DNA from 3 places in the Streptomyces sp. 2-1 genome. Region 3 is predicted to be linked to each of the others. Evidence: riboswitches for the same ligand, from Rfam matches in the RefSeq annotation. Region 3 holds a riboswitch; each other region holds the start of a gene.
What was found. Region 3 has a riboswitch for thiamine pyrophosphate ahead of ACN20J_RS34445 (thiamine ABC transporter substrate-binding protein). Riboswitches for the same ligand answer to the same signal wherever they lie in the genome.
Positions count from the first base shown of each region.

Region 1: linked by a shared signal. The riboswitch ahead of thiC (phosphomethylpyrimidine synthase ThiC) and the one ahead of ACN20J_RS34445 (thiamine ABC transporter substrate-binding protein) in region 3 are both predicted to bind thiamine pyrophosphate.
Region 2: linked by a shared signal. The riboswitch ahead of thiO (glycine oxidase ThiO) and the one ahead of ACN20J_RS34445 (thiamine ABC transporter substrate-binding protein) in region 3 are both predicted to bind thiamine pyrophosphate.

Region 1 covers NZ_CP183383.1:5,759,962-5,764,741, reverse strand. Annotated here, with positions in the region: gene thiC (phosphomethylpyrimidine synthase ThiC) at 1-1,518, opposite strand, end outside; TPP riboswitch at 1,511-1,667, opposite strand; gene ACN20J_RS25365 (hypothetical protein) at 1,685-1,927, opposite strand; gene ACN20J_RS25360 (YibE/F family protein) at 1,949-3,229, shown strand; gene ACN20J_RS25355 (SsgA family sporulation/cell division regulator) at 3,470-3,910, opposite strand; gene ACN20J_RS25350 (IclR family transcriptional regulator) at 4,010-4,780, opposite strand, start outside.
Region 2 covers NZ_CP183383.1:3,341,954-3,346,733, reverse strand. Annotated here, with positions in the region: gene ACN20J_RS14745 (thiazole synthase) at 21-815, opposite strand; gene thiS (sulfur carrier protein ThiS) at 819-1,019, opposite strand; gene thiO (glycine oxidase ThiO) at 1,022-2,257, opposite strand; TPP riboswitch at 2,255-2,368, opposite strand; gene ACN20J_RS14730 (hypothetical protein) at 2,421-2,765, shown strand; gene ACN20J_RS14725 (NAD(P)/FAD-dependent oxidoreductase) at 2,832-4,061, shown strand; gene ACN20J_RS14720 (Rv2175c family DNA-binding protein) at 4,191-4,562, shown strand; gene thiE (thiamine phosphate synthase) at 4,640-4,780, shown strand, end outside.
Region 3 covers NZ_CP183383.1:7,799,199-7,803,978, forward strand. Annotated here, with positions in the region: gene ACN20J_RS34435 (hypothetical protein) at 1-580, shown strand, start outside; gene rlmN (23S rRNA (adenine(2503)-C(2))-methyltransferase RlmN) at 632-1,738, shown strand; TPP riboswitch at 1,763-1,868, shown strand; gene ACN20J_RS34445 (thiamine ABC transporter substrate-binding protein) at 1,948-3,033, shown strand; gene ACN20J_RS34450 (ABC transporter permease) at 3,009-4,736, shown strand; gene ACN20J_RS34455 (ABC transporter ATP-binding protein) at 4,739-4,780, shown strand, end outside.

The sequences.
Region 1 (4,780 bases), 2.0 Mb from region 3:
TCCCTTGGCGAGGTCCGCCGCATGGGCCGCGATCTTGTAGGTGATGACGCCCGTCTTGACGTCGTCACGGTTGGGCAGGCCCAAGTGCTCCTTGGGCGTGACGTAGCAGAGCATGGCCGTGCCCCACCAGGCGATCATCGCGGCACCGATGCCGGAGGTGATGTGGTCGTACGCCGGCGCGACGTCCGTCGTCAGCGGGCCAAGCGTATAGAACGGAGCTTCATCACAGATCTCCTGCTGAAGGTCGATGTTCTCCTTGATCTTGTGCATCGGGACATGCCCCGGGCCCTCGATCATGGTCTGTACGTTGAAACGCTTCGCGACCCTGTTGAGTTCCCCGAGCGTCCTCAACTCCGCGAACTGTGCTGCGTCGTTGGCGTCCGCGATCGACCCTGGCCGCAGCCCGTCGCCGAGCGAGTACGTGACGTCGTACGCCGCGAGGATCTCGCACAGCTCCTCGAAGTTCTCGTACAGGAACGACTCCTTGTGGTGCGCCAGGCACCAGGCCGCCATGATCGAGCCGCCGCGCGAGACGATGCCGGTCTTGCGGTTCGCGGTCAGCGGGACGAACGGCAGCCGCACGCCCGCGTGGACGGTCATGTAGTCCACGCCCTGCTCGGCCTGCTCGACGACCGTGTCCTTGTAGATCTCCCAGGTCAGCTCCTCGGCCCGCCCGTCGACCTTCTCCAGCGCTTGGTAGAGCGGGACCGTGCCGATGGGGACGGGGGAGTTCCGCAGCACCCATTCCCGCGTGGTGTGGATGTTGCGGCCGGTGGACAGGTCCATGACCGTGTCGGCGCCCCAACGGGTCGCCCAGGTCATCTTCTCGACCTCCTCCTCGATGGAGGAGGTGACCGCGGAGTTGCCGATGTTGGCGTTGACCTTCACCAGGAACCGCTTGCCGATGATCATCGGCTCGATCTCCGGGTGGTTGACGTTGGCCGGCAGCACGGCCCGGCCCGCCGCGATCTCCTCGCGGACGACCTCGGGAGAAACGTTCTCCCGGATGGCCACGTACTCCATCTCCGGCGTGACCTCGCCCCGCCTGGCGTACGCGAGTTGAGTCACCGCCTGTCCGTCACGGCTGCGCCGGGGCTGGCGCGGACGCCCCGGGAAGACCGCGTCGAGGTTGCGCAGTCCGCCGCGCGGCGAGGTGTGCTTGATCCCGTCGTCCTCGGGGCGGACGGGGCGGCCCGCGTACTCCTCGGTGTCACCGCGCGCGATGATCCAGTTGGCCCGAAGAGCCCCGAGGCCCCTGCGTACGTCGGTGTCGACGGTCGGATCGGTGTACGGGCCGGAGGTGTCGTACAGAGTGACCGACTGCCCGTTGGTGAGGTGCACCTGACGGACCGGCACCCGCAGGTCGGGGCGCGAACCCTCGACATACGCCTTGTGCCAGCCGATGGACTTCCCGGCCTCGCCGTTCTCGGGCGAAGCGGTCACTTCACCGCTCTCGGCCGAGGCGAACGCCCCGCCCGTCGGACTGGAGGCAGGCGTGCGTACGTCCTTGTTGGTCATGAGACCTACTCCCTACGCCGGCATTACCCGGTAACAGGTTCGGCGGTCGACGCAGCGATTTCCGTCCGGCGATGTTCCACGTGAAACATCGCGTCTACGGAGGTCAGCGCCCTCTCAGCCCGGTGCTCCGAGCTCCCGCGTTTGCAAAGGTGCCCCCACGCTAGCGTCAGATGTGGCGCGGTGAACAGTGGGCCCGGGCCGTTCTTGCGATGATCGGTCGGTGACCACGACGCAGCAGCCCCCACTCCCGCCGTCCGAGCCGCCCCACGGACACGGCCACGACGGCCATGGGCACGGCGGCGGCCCAGGGCACGGATCCCACGGCCCCGGAGGGGGCGGCGGAGACCGGCCCGGCGGTGGTGACGGTGGCGGACCGGGTGGCGGCGGGCACGGCCATTCGCACAGTCACGGACCCGCAGCACCTGTCTCGATGCACCTGCGCAAGGTCATCGCGGCCGTGCTGATCCCCTTCGCGGCGGCGGTCGTCGTCGGCCTCGTGGTGCTCTGGCCCGGCGGCGCCCCGGGGCACGAGCGCACCGGTGTCGGCTTCGACCGGCAGACCCAGCAGGCCACGGTGACCAAGGTCGACAAGGTCGACTGCAAGTCGGTGAACGCCTCGGGGGAGACGCCGACCGGCGACACGTCGACCGCAGAGGGCTCGTCGGCTCAGCAACAGGCGTCCGGCAGCTGCAAGAAGGCGACGGTCCGGGTCGACACCGGCAAGGACAAGGGCCGTACGTTCACGGAGATCGTCCAGCCGGACTCCTCGCGGCAGCTGGAGCAGGGCCAGGAGGTGATCGTCGCGTATGCGCCGGACGCCCCCAAGGAGCTCCAGTACTCGGTCACCGACGTGAACCGCAAGCTCCCGATGACGGTGCTCGCCGGCATCTTCGCCGTCGCCGTGGTCCTGGTGGGCCGGATGCGCGGTGTCATGGCGCTGGTCGCACTGGCCGCCAGCTTCCTCATCCTGACGTTCTTCATCCTCCCCGCGATCCTGCAGGGCTCGAACCCCCTGGTCGTGGCGGTGGTCGGCGCGAGCGCCATCATGCTGATCGCGCTCTATCTGTGCCATGGCCTGTCGGCCCGTACGTCGGTGGCGGTGCTCGGCACCCTGCTCTCCCTGTTGCTGATCGGGCTGCTCGGCTCGCTGTTCATCGACTGGGCCTCGCTGACCGGCAACACGGACGACAACACCGGTCTGATCCACGGGCTGTACCCGTCCATCGACATGAGCGGCCTGCTGCTCGCGGGCATCATCATCGGTTCGCTGGGTGTGCTCGACGACGTGACGGTGACGCAGACGTCGGCGGTCTGGGAGCTGCACGAGGCCAATCCGACGATGGGCTGGCGCGGGCTGTACCGCGCGGGCATCCGCATCGGCCGCGACCACATCGCGTCGGTCGTCAACACACTCGTCCTGGCCTATGCGGGCGCCGCTCTACCGCTGTTGCTGCTCTTCTCCATCGCGCAGAGCAGTGTGGGGACGGTGGCCAACAGCGAGCTGGTCGCCGAGGAGATCGTGCGCACGCTCGTCGGCTCGATCGGACTGGTCGCCTCCGTGCCGGTGACCACGGTCCTCGCCGCCCTGGTGGTCTCGGCGGACCGCCCGGGCCTCACCGCCCCGGCACCACAGGAACAGCCGCAGCCGCAGCCCCAGTCGGGCGCCAGGGCGCCTCTGCGCGGGGGGAGCGGCCGCCGCCGCAAGCACTGAAGCCGACACCCGTGCCGGATCCGGTTGCCGAGAGCTGACGGCTGACGGCTGACGGCTGACGGCTGACGGCTGACGGCTGACGGCTGACGGCTGAGAAGAAGCGTTACGGCAGCCCGCACGGCCGCCGAGCAACAAGCCGTATGCCGTACGGCCGGCGCCAGGCGGTATGAGCACGCGTCACACCCGTACGGGCCGACGCACAGCGAGGCGGCGGCACGCCTGCCCCAGACCCGTATCGCCTCATCCGGCGCTCTGTTCCTCCGCCAGGATGCGGTTGAGCGCCTCGTCGAGGTGCGTGTCGAAGTCCGCGAGGGACCGCTCCTGGCCCAGCGGCACCAGCCGGTCCGTACGGTCGAGGAACGCCAGCAGCGGCGCCGTCCCACAGCGGAACAACGCGTGGTCGCCGCCCACCTGAAGCCGGATCAGCACATCGCCGAACCCCTCGGTGTCGGCGGGAGCGATGTGCACATCACCGTCCCCGCACGCCCGGCCCACCCCGTCGATCAGCAGCTCCCTGCCGAAGGCCCAGGTGACCGGGGCGTCACCGGGCAGGTGGAAGGTCAGCCGCACGGCATAGGGATCACAGGTCTCGTAGCGCAGCTCCACCGGGATGCGAAAGGAGAGCTCCTCCGAGACGACGAAGCTCATCATGACCTCTGCCTGTACTACCGACTCGCGCATCGCCTACCCCGTCGTTCGCCTTCGCCTGGCCGGGAATCATCCACCTGACACTGCTGGCATCTTGCTGAACGTACACACCAGATCACAAGGAGTGAGTTTTCAGATGCTGATAGAGAGCGAGAGTGACCCCAGCAGCCTGCCGATCTCGCTCTGCAATCGGCGTGCCGCCGGCAGCAGTCGGTCGGCCTGGTGGGCCGGCAGGGAAATGGCAATTGTGGCCGCAGTACTGCCCACAGTGATCGGAATCGCGGCGCAGACGGTGCCCAGCGCGTACTCCTGACGCTCGATCACGGGCTGCATGCGTCGTGCCGATTCGAGGCGTCGCAACAGAGTTCGATCGTCACGCACCGTATATGGCGTGATGGACCGGACGGAGTAACGGTCGACGTGGTCCCGACGGGCATCGTCGTCGAGCTGGGACAGCAGACACTGTCCGATCGCGTGCGCGTGACCCGTCTCGCGGAAGTCGGCCCACTCCTCGACGGCTGGATTGGCCGGGGTGTCAGCGACGCACTGGACCTCGATCTCACCGTCGCGGTAGAGCGCGTAGTACACGGGCGCGCCGATCGAGTCGCGGCACTGCGCGAGAGCGTCGGCGACCATGCTGCGACGTTTCTGCTGGGCACCGCTGTTGGTCAACCGCTCGACCGCCTCGCCGAGGAAGAACAGGCCCTTCTCCCGGCGCAGATAGCCCTCGTGGGCCAGCGTGCGCAGCAGGTGATACGCCGTGGGCAGGGCGAGCCCGGCCTCCCGGGCGAGCTGCTTGGCGGGCGCCCCGTGCTCATGGCGGGCGACGGACTCCAACAGGCGCATCGCACGCTGCACGGATCCGATGAGGGTCGTGGGATGCGGTTCGGAGGAAGGGACGTG
Region 2 (4,780 bases), 4.5 Mb from region 3:
ACAGGTGTTCAGGCCAAAGCTCAGAAAGCGGGCCTTTCCGGGTCCAACCGGGCTACGCCCTCCACCGGAGACGACGCCTCGGCGAAGTGACGGCGCGGAATGCGCCCCGCGCGGTACGCGAGCCGGCCCGCCTCGACCGCGTGCCGCATGCCTTCGGCCATCAGCACCGGCTCCTGCGCCCGGGTCACGGCCGAGGCGAGCATCACACCCGCGCACCCCAGCTCCATGGCGAGCGCCGCGTCCGACGCCGTACCGGCACCGGCGTCCAGGATCACCGGCACGCGCGCGTGCTCCACGATCAGCTGGAAGTTGTGCGGGTTGCGGATGCCGAGCCCGGACCCGATCGGCGAGCCGAGCGGCATGACCGCGGCGCAGCCCACGTCCTCCAGCTTGCGGGCGAGCACCGGGTCGTCGTTCGTGTACGGGAGGACCGTGAAGCCGTCGTCGACCAGGGTCTCGGCGGCGTCGAGCAGCTCGATCGGGTCGGGCAGCAGGGTGCGTTCGTCGGCGATGACCTCCAGCTTGACGAGGTCCGTGCCGAGCGCCTCACGCGCGAGCCGGGCCGTCAGGACGGCCTCCCCGGCGGTGAAACAGCCCGCCGTGTTGGGCAGCACGCGGATGCCCAGCCGTTCGAGCACGGAGAGGACCGAGCCATGGGCCTTGGGGTTCACGCGGCGCATCGCGACCGTCGTCAGCTCGGTGCCGGACGCGACGAGCGAGCGTTCCAGGACGTCGAGGCTGGGCGCGCCACCGGTGCCCATGATCAGACGGGACGTGAAGGACGTACCGCCGAGGACGAAGGGATCGTCGGCCATGGGTCAGCCTCCTTGGACGGCGGTGAGGACTTCGACGCGGTCTCCCTCGGAGAGGAGGGTCTTCGACCACTGCGCGCGCGGGACGACGGTTTCGTTGAGTGCGGCGGCGACACCGGAGGGGGCCGCGGTGAGCGCGGCGACGAGGGTGTCGAGGGCGGTGTCCGGGGCCAGCTGCCGCCGCTCCCCGTTGACGAAGATGCTCATGCTCATGCGCGCTGCTCCGAGAGTGCGGCGGCGCCGAACCGCCTGGGTGTGAAGGGGCGGGCCACGTCCGGGAGTTCACCGGTAGTCAGGGCGTGTGCCATGGCGTCCCCGGTGACGGGCGTGAGCAGTACGCCGTTGCGGTAGTGGCCGGTCGCCAGCAGCAGACCGGGGAGTCCGGTCGGGCCGAGCAGGGGCGCGTTGTCGGGGGAGCCCGGGCGCAGTCCGGCCCGCGTCTCGGTGAGCGGCAGTTCGGTGATGCCGGGGACGAGTTCGTGGGCGTCCCGCAGCAGCTCGTACACACCGCCGGCGGTCACCGTGGTGTCCCAGCCCAACTCCTCGCTGGTCGCGCCGACGACCAGTTCGCCGCTCTCCCGCGGCACCAGATAGATGTGGCTGCCGCGCACGACGGCCCGCACGCTGCGGCTCAGGAAGGGCGCGTACCGCTTCGGGACGGTCAGCCGCAGCACCTGTCCCTTCACGGGGCGCACCGGCGGCAGTACGTCGTCGGGGACGCCCGTCAGACGCCCGCTGAGGCTGCCCCCGGCGAGCACGACCTGGCCCGCCGAAAGCTCGGTGCCGTCCGTCGTGACGACTCCGGTGGCCCGGTCCCGTACGACGGTCAGGCGGTCCGCCCACGTCCGGTGGAAGGCCACTCCGGCCCGCTCGCAGGCCGTGACCAGGGCCGCGGAGAGCCGCCGCGGATCGACCTGGTGGTCGCTGTCGACCCGGAGGCCGCCGCGCACGCCCGGCGCGAGCATCGGCTCCAGCCGTCGGCACTCACGGCCGCTGAGCCACTCCGACTCCAGGCCCGACCGGAGTTGCAGGGCGTGCACTTCGCGCAGATGGGCGCGGTCGTCGGCGTCGAGCGCGACGGCCAGCGCGCCGCACCGCCGGTATCCGATGTCCTGGCCGGTCGCCTCGGTCAGCTCGGCCGCGAAGTCCGGATAACGGCGCGCCGAGGCCAGATTGAGGCCGAGCAGGGTCTGCTCGCCGTAGTGGAGTTCGGTGACGGCGGCCAGCATCCCGGCCGCGACCTGCGCGGCGCCGCCGCCGGGTTCCGGGTCCACGAGCGCGGTCGAGAACCCGCGCTGCGCGGCCCGCCAGGCCGTGACGAGGCCGATGATCCCGCCCCCGACGACCAGGACGTCTGACGTGCGCCTCGCATCGGCTGCATCGGTTGTATCGGCGGCTGCGTCGGTTGTGTCGGGTGTAACGGATGTCTCCGGTGTACGCGACATGGGCGTCCAGCCCCTCCCTTCGCCGGCATGACCCGGATCAGGTTCGTACGGTCGGAGGCCGTCCCAGCCTCCCTCTCAGCCCGGTGCGTCCGGACTCCCGCGAGTGCTTTACGTTGGCCACCTTAGCCCTTCGCCCCAACAGCCTGTAAGGGAGCCTTCACGCATGGCCCGCTCGCTCGACGGACTCTCCCTCGCCCCGGTCGCCGACCAGGCGCCGGGCCAGGTGGGCACCCGCACCCGGTTCGCCTACCACGAGAAGGACGGCGAGATCTGGGCCGAGTACGCGGGCGGCGACGTCGTACGCGGCCACCTGGTGGGCACGCGCGCGGGTGACCGGCTCGACTTCCGGTACGTACAGCTGAAGGTCGACGGCACCACCTCGTCCGGGCACTGCGTCTCCCTGGTCGTCGAACTGCCCGACGGGCGGGTGCGCCTGGAGGAGACCTGGGAATGGGAGTCCCAGGAGGGCAGCGGGACAAGTGTGGTCGAAGAGGTCACCGCAGACTGACGCTGTGCAACAGCTCACCGATCGCGCCCCCTGACCGACGATTTCACCAGTGTCTATGGTGATCGTGTGAGTGAGCAGACGCAGGGACGGAACCCGGTGGCGCGACGGAGCGCCGTGATCGTCGGGGCGGGCATGGCAGGCGTACAGACCGCCGTCGCCCTGCGGGAACGGGGCTTCACCGGAAGCGTGACCCTGATCGGCGCGGAGCCCCACCAGCCGTACGACCGGCCCCCGTTGTCCAAGGCCGTACTGCTCGGCAAGGCCGAGGACTCCGCCTTCGACGTCGACTTCGAAGCGCTCGACGTGGAGCTCCGCCTGGGGCTCGAAGTGACCGGCGTGCACCCCTCGCGGCACGAACTCGACACGGTCGACGGCCCGGTTCCGTACGACGTCCTGGTCATCGCCACCGGCGCCGAGCCGATCCAACTGCCGGGCGCCCAGGGCGTACCCGGCGTCCATCTGCTGCGCACGCTCGACGACGCCGAGCGGCTGCGCCCCGTCCTCGCCCGGCAGCACGACATCGTGGTGGTCGGCGCGGGCTGGATCGGCGCCGAGTTCGCGACGGCGGCGCGCGAGGCGGGCTGCGCGGTGACCGTCGTGGAGGCCGCCGACCGGCCGCTCGCCGGTGTGCTGCCCGAGGAGGTGGCCGCTCCGATGGCCGCCTGGTACGCGGACAGCGGGGCGGTGCTGCGCACCCACGCGCGCGTGGAGCACGTCGAGCCCGGCGAGGTGGTGCTCGACGACGGCTCGCGGCTGCCAGCGGGCGCCGTCGTCGTGGGCATCGGGGCGCGGCCCGCCACGGCCTGGCTGGCCGGTTCCGGGATCGAGCTCGGCGCCCGTCGCGAGATCGTCGCGGACGACCACCTGCGCACCTCCGCCCCGGACGTGTACGCGGTCGGCGACTGCGCCTCGTTCCCGTCCGGCCGCTACGGCGAGCGCCTGCTGGTCCACCACTGGGACAACGCCCTCCAGGGCCCGCGCACGGTCGCCGCGAACATCGTCGGCGAGACGTCCGTCGCGTACGACCCCGTGCCGTACTTCTGGTCCGAGCAGTTCGGCCGCTTCGTCCAGTACGCGGGCCATCACGCGACCGCCGACGCCATGGTGTGGCGCGGGGACCCGGCCGGGCCGTCCTGGTCGGTGTGCTGGCTCCGCGAGGGCCGCCTGGCCGCGGTCCTGGCGGTAGGACGGCCTCGGGACCTGGCACAGGGCAAGCGGCTGATCGAGGCGGGCACGCCGATGGATTCCGGGCTCCTGTCGGATCCCGCGCTGCCGCTCAAGGGCGCGACCGCCTGAGCGCTCTGCCGTGGTGCTCCGTCGGGTCGCCCGGTCGGAGGGCCGTCCGATGTCTGCGGGGCCGCGGGCGTGACACGGTCGCACCGGCCCGGGTACCGACTGTCAGTCCGAGATGGCAGGCTTGTGTTCGTGACCGAGATTGACGCAAAGATCGATGCTCTCGTCCCCGCCTGGCTCACCCTCCCCGACATCGCCGAACTGCTCGGCGTCGAGGTGACCCGCGTTCGGCAACTGGTCAAGGAAGGCCAGGTCATCGCCGTACGCCGTGGTGAGAACCGCGCGCTGCACGTCCCCGCCGCATTCATCGACGGGGCCGAGCAGAAGGTCGTCAAGGGCCTGACCGGCACCTTGACGCTCCTGCGGGACGACGGCTTCACCGACGAAGAGATGCTCGAGTGGCTCTTCACCCCCGACGAGAGCCTGCCCGGTACGCCCGCGCAGGCTCTGAGCGAGAATCGCGGCACGGAGGTGAAGCGTCGCGCCCAGGCGCTCGCCGTCTGACCTGATCACGCCGTCCGGCGTACGGGCCGCGATCCTCACGGCCCGTACGCCACCGACACGACACGGGGGACCCACGCATGCCCGAATCCACCGCACGCGCCCGGCTCGCCGACGCCCGGGTGTACCTCTGCACGGACGCCCGCAGGAGCCAGGGCGACCTCGCCGACTTCCTGGACGCGGTCCTGGCGAACGGCGTGGACATCGTGCAGCTGCGGGAC
Region 3 (4,780 bases):
CTACAACCCGCTGACCGGCCGAGGCGACATGGCCGGCAAGCAGTACCTGCTGGACCTGACCGCAACCGGATACCCGGTCATCCCCACCGTCGACCGGCCCGAGGACCTGCATCTGCTGCCCGAGACCGGCCAGTACGCGGTCAAGCCGAAGGTGGGCGCGGACTCCATAGGCCTGTCCTTCGTGCCCCGGGAGGAGCTCGGCGGCCTCGCGTACGGCGACATCCTGGTCCAGCCGCGCATCGACTTCCGCTACGAAGTGTCCTTCTACTACGTCGACGACACCTTCCAGTACGCCCTCCACGCCCCCGATCCCGAGCGGCGCTGGGTCCTCGATCCCTACGAGCCCACCGACGCCGACCTGGCCTTCGCCCGGCGCTTCATCGACTGGAACACCCTCGACCACGGCATCCAGCGCGTGGACGCCTGCCGCACGCAGGAAGGCGCGCTGCTCCTCGTCGAGCTGGAGGACCTCAACCCGTACCTCTCCCTGGAACTGGTCTCCGACGGGACCCGTGACTCCTTCGTGGCGAGCATGACGGCATCGGTCCACCGGCTCCTGGATGCCCAGCCCCGCGGCTGAGACGGCCGGGGGCACAAGTCACACGAATCGATCTGCGACACTGGTACAGCCATGCCTAAGCCCGGAGAACTCACTTTCGTTGCCCCCCGCGGAGCCAAGAAGCCGCCGCGGCACCTTGCCGATCTCACGCCTGCCGAGCGTAAAGAGGCGGTTGCCGCGGTCGGTGAGAAGCCGTTTCGTGCCAAGCAGCTGTCGCAGCACTACTTCGCGCGGTACGCGCACGACCCGGAGCAGTGGACCGACATCCCCGCCGGATCGCGCGCCAAGCTGCAGGAAGCGCTGCTTCCTGAGCTGATGACGGTCGTGCGGCATCTCTCCACGGATGAGAACACCACCCGCAAGACCCTCTGGCGGCTCTTCGACGGCACGCTCGTCGAGTCCGTGCTGATGCGCTACCCGGACCGGGTCACCATGTGCATCAGCTCGCAGGCGGGCTGCGGGATGAACTGCCCGTTCTGTGCGACCGGGCAGGCCGGTCTCGACCGGAACCTGTCCAGCGCCGAGATCGTGCACCAGATCGTGGACGGGATGCGGGCGCTGCGGGACGGCGAGATTCCCGGTGGGCCGGCTCGGCTCAGCAACATCGTCTTCATGGGCATGGGCGAGCCGCTGGCCAACTACAAGCGGGTCGTCCAGTCCATCCGGGCCCTCACCGACCCCGAGCCGGACGGGCTCGGGCTGTCGCAGCGGGGGATCACCGTCTCCACGGTCGGCCTCGTCCCCGCCATCAACCGGTTCGCCGACGAGGGCTTCAAGTGCCGCCTCGCCATCTCCCTGCACGCACCGGACGACGAGCTGCGTGACACGCTCGTGCCCGTGAACACGCGGTGGAAGGTTCGGGAAGTGCTGGACGCCGGCTGGGAGTACGCGGCGAAGTCGGGGCGCCGGCTCTCCATCGAGTACGCGCTCATCCGGGACATCAACGACCAGGCGTGGCGTGGTGACCGGCTCGGGCGGCTGCTCAAGGGCAAGCCCGTGCACGTGAACCTGATTCCGCTGAACCCGACACCCGGCTCGAAGTGGACCGCCTCGCGGCCCGAGGACGAGAAGGCGTTCGTCGAGGCGATCGCCGCCCATGGTGTGCCCGTCACCGTCCGGGACACCCGTGGCCAGGAGATCGACGGGGCCTGCGGGCAGCTCGCGGCGACCGAGCGGTAGTCTGGCGGACGTACGTACATCTTCATATTCCGACAGGGGAGCGCCACAGCGCTGAGAGTGCGGGACAGCCCGCAGACCCTCTGAACCTTGCCCAGGTCATTCTGGGTAGGAAGTTCGGTCACTACTCAAGCTGTTGCGCCCTGCCCGGGAACCGATCGAGGTCCCGGGCAGGGCCGCGTCTCTTCCTGGTCAGCCCCAGGAGGAATCCAGTGAGCACCACCAGGAAGTTCACGGCCGTGGTCGCGGTCACCGGGCTCGGCCTCGCCGCGCTCGCCGCGTGCGGTTCGTCCGACTCCGGCGACGAGGGCTCCGGGTCCAAGACCGTCACCCTCGTCAGCCATGACTCCTTCGCCTACACCAAGGCCGTACTGAAGGACTTCGAGAAGGAGTCCGGCTACAAGGTCAAGGTCCTCAAGGACGGCGACGCAGGTACGGCCGTCAACAAGGCCATCCTCACCAAGGACAACCCGCAGGGAGACGTCTTCTTCGGTGTCGACAACACGCTGCTGTCGCGGGCGCTCGACAACGGGCTGTTCCAGTCCTACGAGGCCAAGGGATCGAGCCTGATCCTGCCGCAGTACCGGGTCGACCAGGACAAGCACCGCGTCACGCCCATCGACTCCGGTGACATCTGCGTCAACTACGACAAGGCGTACTTCAGCAAGCACAAGCTGGCCCCGCCGACGTCCTTCGACGACCTGATCAAGCCCGAGTACAAGAACCTGCTGGTCACCGAGAACGCCTCGACGTCCTCGCCCGGCCTCGGATTCCTGCTCGGGACGGCCGCGAAGTACGGCGACGCCGGCTGGCAGGACTACTGGAAGAAGCTCAAGGCCAACGGCGTGAAGGTCGTCGACGGCTGGGAGCAGGCCTACAACGTGGAGTTCTCCGGGTCCGCCGGCGGCAAGAAGGCCAAGGGCGACCGGCCGCTCGTCGTCTCGTACGCCTCGTCGCCGCCCGCCGAGGTCATCTACGCCGACCCGAAGCCGAAGACCGCGCCGACCGGGGTCGCGGACGGCACCTGCTTCCGCCAGGTCGAGTACGCGGGCCTGCTGAGCAATGCGAAGAACAGCAAGGGCGGCAAGGCGCTCATCGACTTTCTGATCTCCAAGCCGTTCCAGGACGACATGCCGCTCAACATGTTCGTCTACCCGGTCCGTGAGGCCGCCCAGGTGCCGCCGGAGTTCACGAAGTTCGGCCCGGCCGTCGAGAACCCCGAGACCCTCGACCCCGCCAAGATCGCCGACAACCGTGACGAGTGGGTCAAGTCATGGACCTCGCTCGTACTGAAGTAGAGCCCCGCGCCGGGGCGGAGCCGCCCGCGCGCCGGAGTCCGAGCTCCCGTCCACGCCCCCGCACGCGCCCGCGTACGGGGAGCGTGGCGCGGCTCGCTCTCATGGCCGTGCCCGTCGCGTTCTTCGGGCTCTTCTTCGCCTACCCGGTCGCGGCGATCACGGCCCGCGGGCTGAAGATCGACGGGGTCTGGCGGTTCGGGCGGATCGGCGACGTGCTCGCGCAGTCCGACATCCGGCACGTTCTGTGGTTCACGACCTGGCAGGCGCTCGCCTCGACCGCGCTCACGCTGCTGATCGCGCTCCCCGGCGCGTATGTGTTCGCGCGCTTCGATTTCAGGGGCAAGCAGGTCCTGCGGGCAGTCGTCACCGTGCCGTTCGTACTGCCGACCGTGGTCGTCGGCACGGCCTTCCTGGCGCTCCTCGGCCGCGGCGGGCTCCTGGACGAGCTGTGGGGCGTACGGCTCGACACGACCGTGTGGGCGATCCTGCTCGCGCACGTCTTCTTCAACTACGCGGTCGTCGTCCGCACGGTCGGCGGCCTCTGGTCGCAGCTCGATCCGCGGCAGGAGGAGGCCGCGCGGGTGCTCGGCGCCTCACGGTTCGCAGCCTGGCGCAGGGTGACGCTTCCGGCGCTCGGCCCGGCGGTCGCCGCCGCCGCGCTCATGGTTTTCCTCTTCACCTTCACCTCGTTCGGTGTGGTGCAGATCCTCGGCGGCCCCACCTTCTCGACGCTCGAAGTCGAGATCTACCGGCAGACCTCGGAGATCTTCGACCTCTCGACGGCCGCCGTCCTCACCCTCGTCCAGTTCGTGGCGGTCGGCGCGATCCTCGCCGTCCACGCGTGGACGGTACGGCGGCGGGAGACGGCTCTTCGCCTGGTCGACGCCTCCGTGACGGCACGACGGCCGCGAGGCGCCGGGCAGTGGGCGCTGCTCGCCGGAGTCCTCGCCACCATCGCCGTCCTGCTGGTGCTGCCGCTGGCCGTGCTGGTCGAGCGGTCCCTCGACGCCCCCGGATTCGGTTACTACAAGGCGCTGACCAGCGACGAGGGCGGTATCTTCCTGGTCCCGCCGATCGAGGCCATCGGCAACTCGCTGCAGTACGCCCTTGCCGCCACCGCCATCGCCCTGCTGATCGGCGGACTCGCGGCTGCCGCCCTCACCCGCCGGGACGCCGGCCGTCTCGTTCGCGGCTTCGACGCCCTGCTGATGCTGCCGCTCGGTGTCTCCGCCGTGACCGTAGGGTTCGGCTTCCTCATCGCGCTCGACAAGCCTCCGCTGGACCTCCGGAGCACCTGGATCCTCGTACCGCTGGCGCAGGCGCTGGTGGGCGTCCCCTTCGTCGTACGGACCATGCTGCCCGTGCTGCGGGCGGTGGACGGACGTCTGCGCGAGGCGGCGGCGGTGCTCGGGGCCTCGCCGTGGCGGGTGTGGCGCGAGGTCGATCTGCCGATGGTGCGGCGGGCGCTGCTGATCGCGGCCGGGTTCGCCTTCGCCGTGTCGCTGGGCGAGTTCGGCGCGACCGTCTTCATCGCGCGGCCCGACAACCCGACGCTGCCGGTCGCCGTGGCGCGGCTGCTCGGGCGGGCCGGGGAGCTCAACTACGGGCAGGCCATGGCACTTTCGACGATCTTGATGGTGGTGTGCGCGGTGGCGCTGCTCGTTCTCGAACGCCTTCGCACCGACCGGACCGGGGAGTTCTGACCATGCGCGACGCAAAGCTCGAACTCGTCGGCGCGACCGTACGG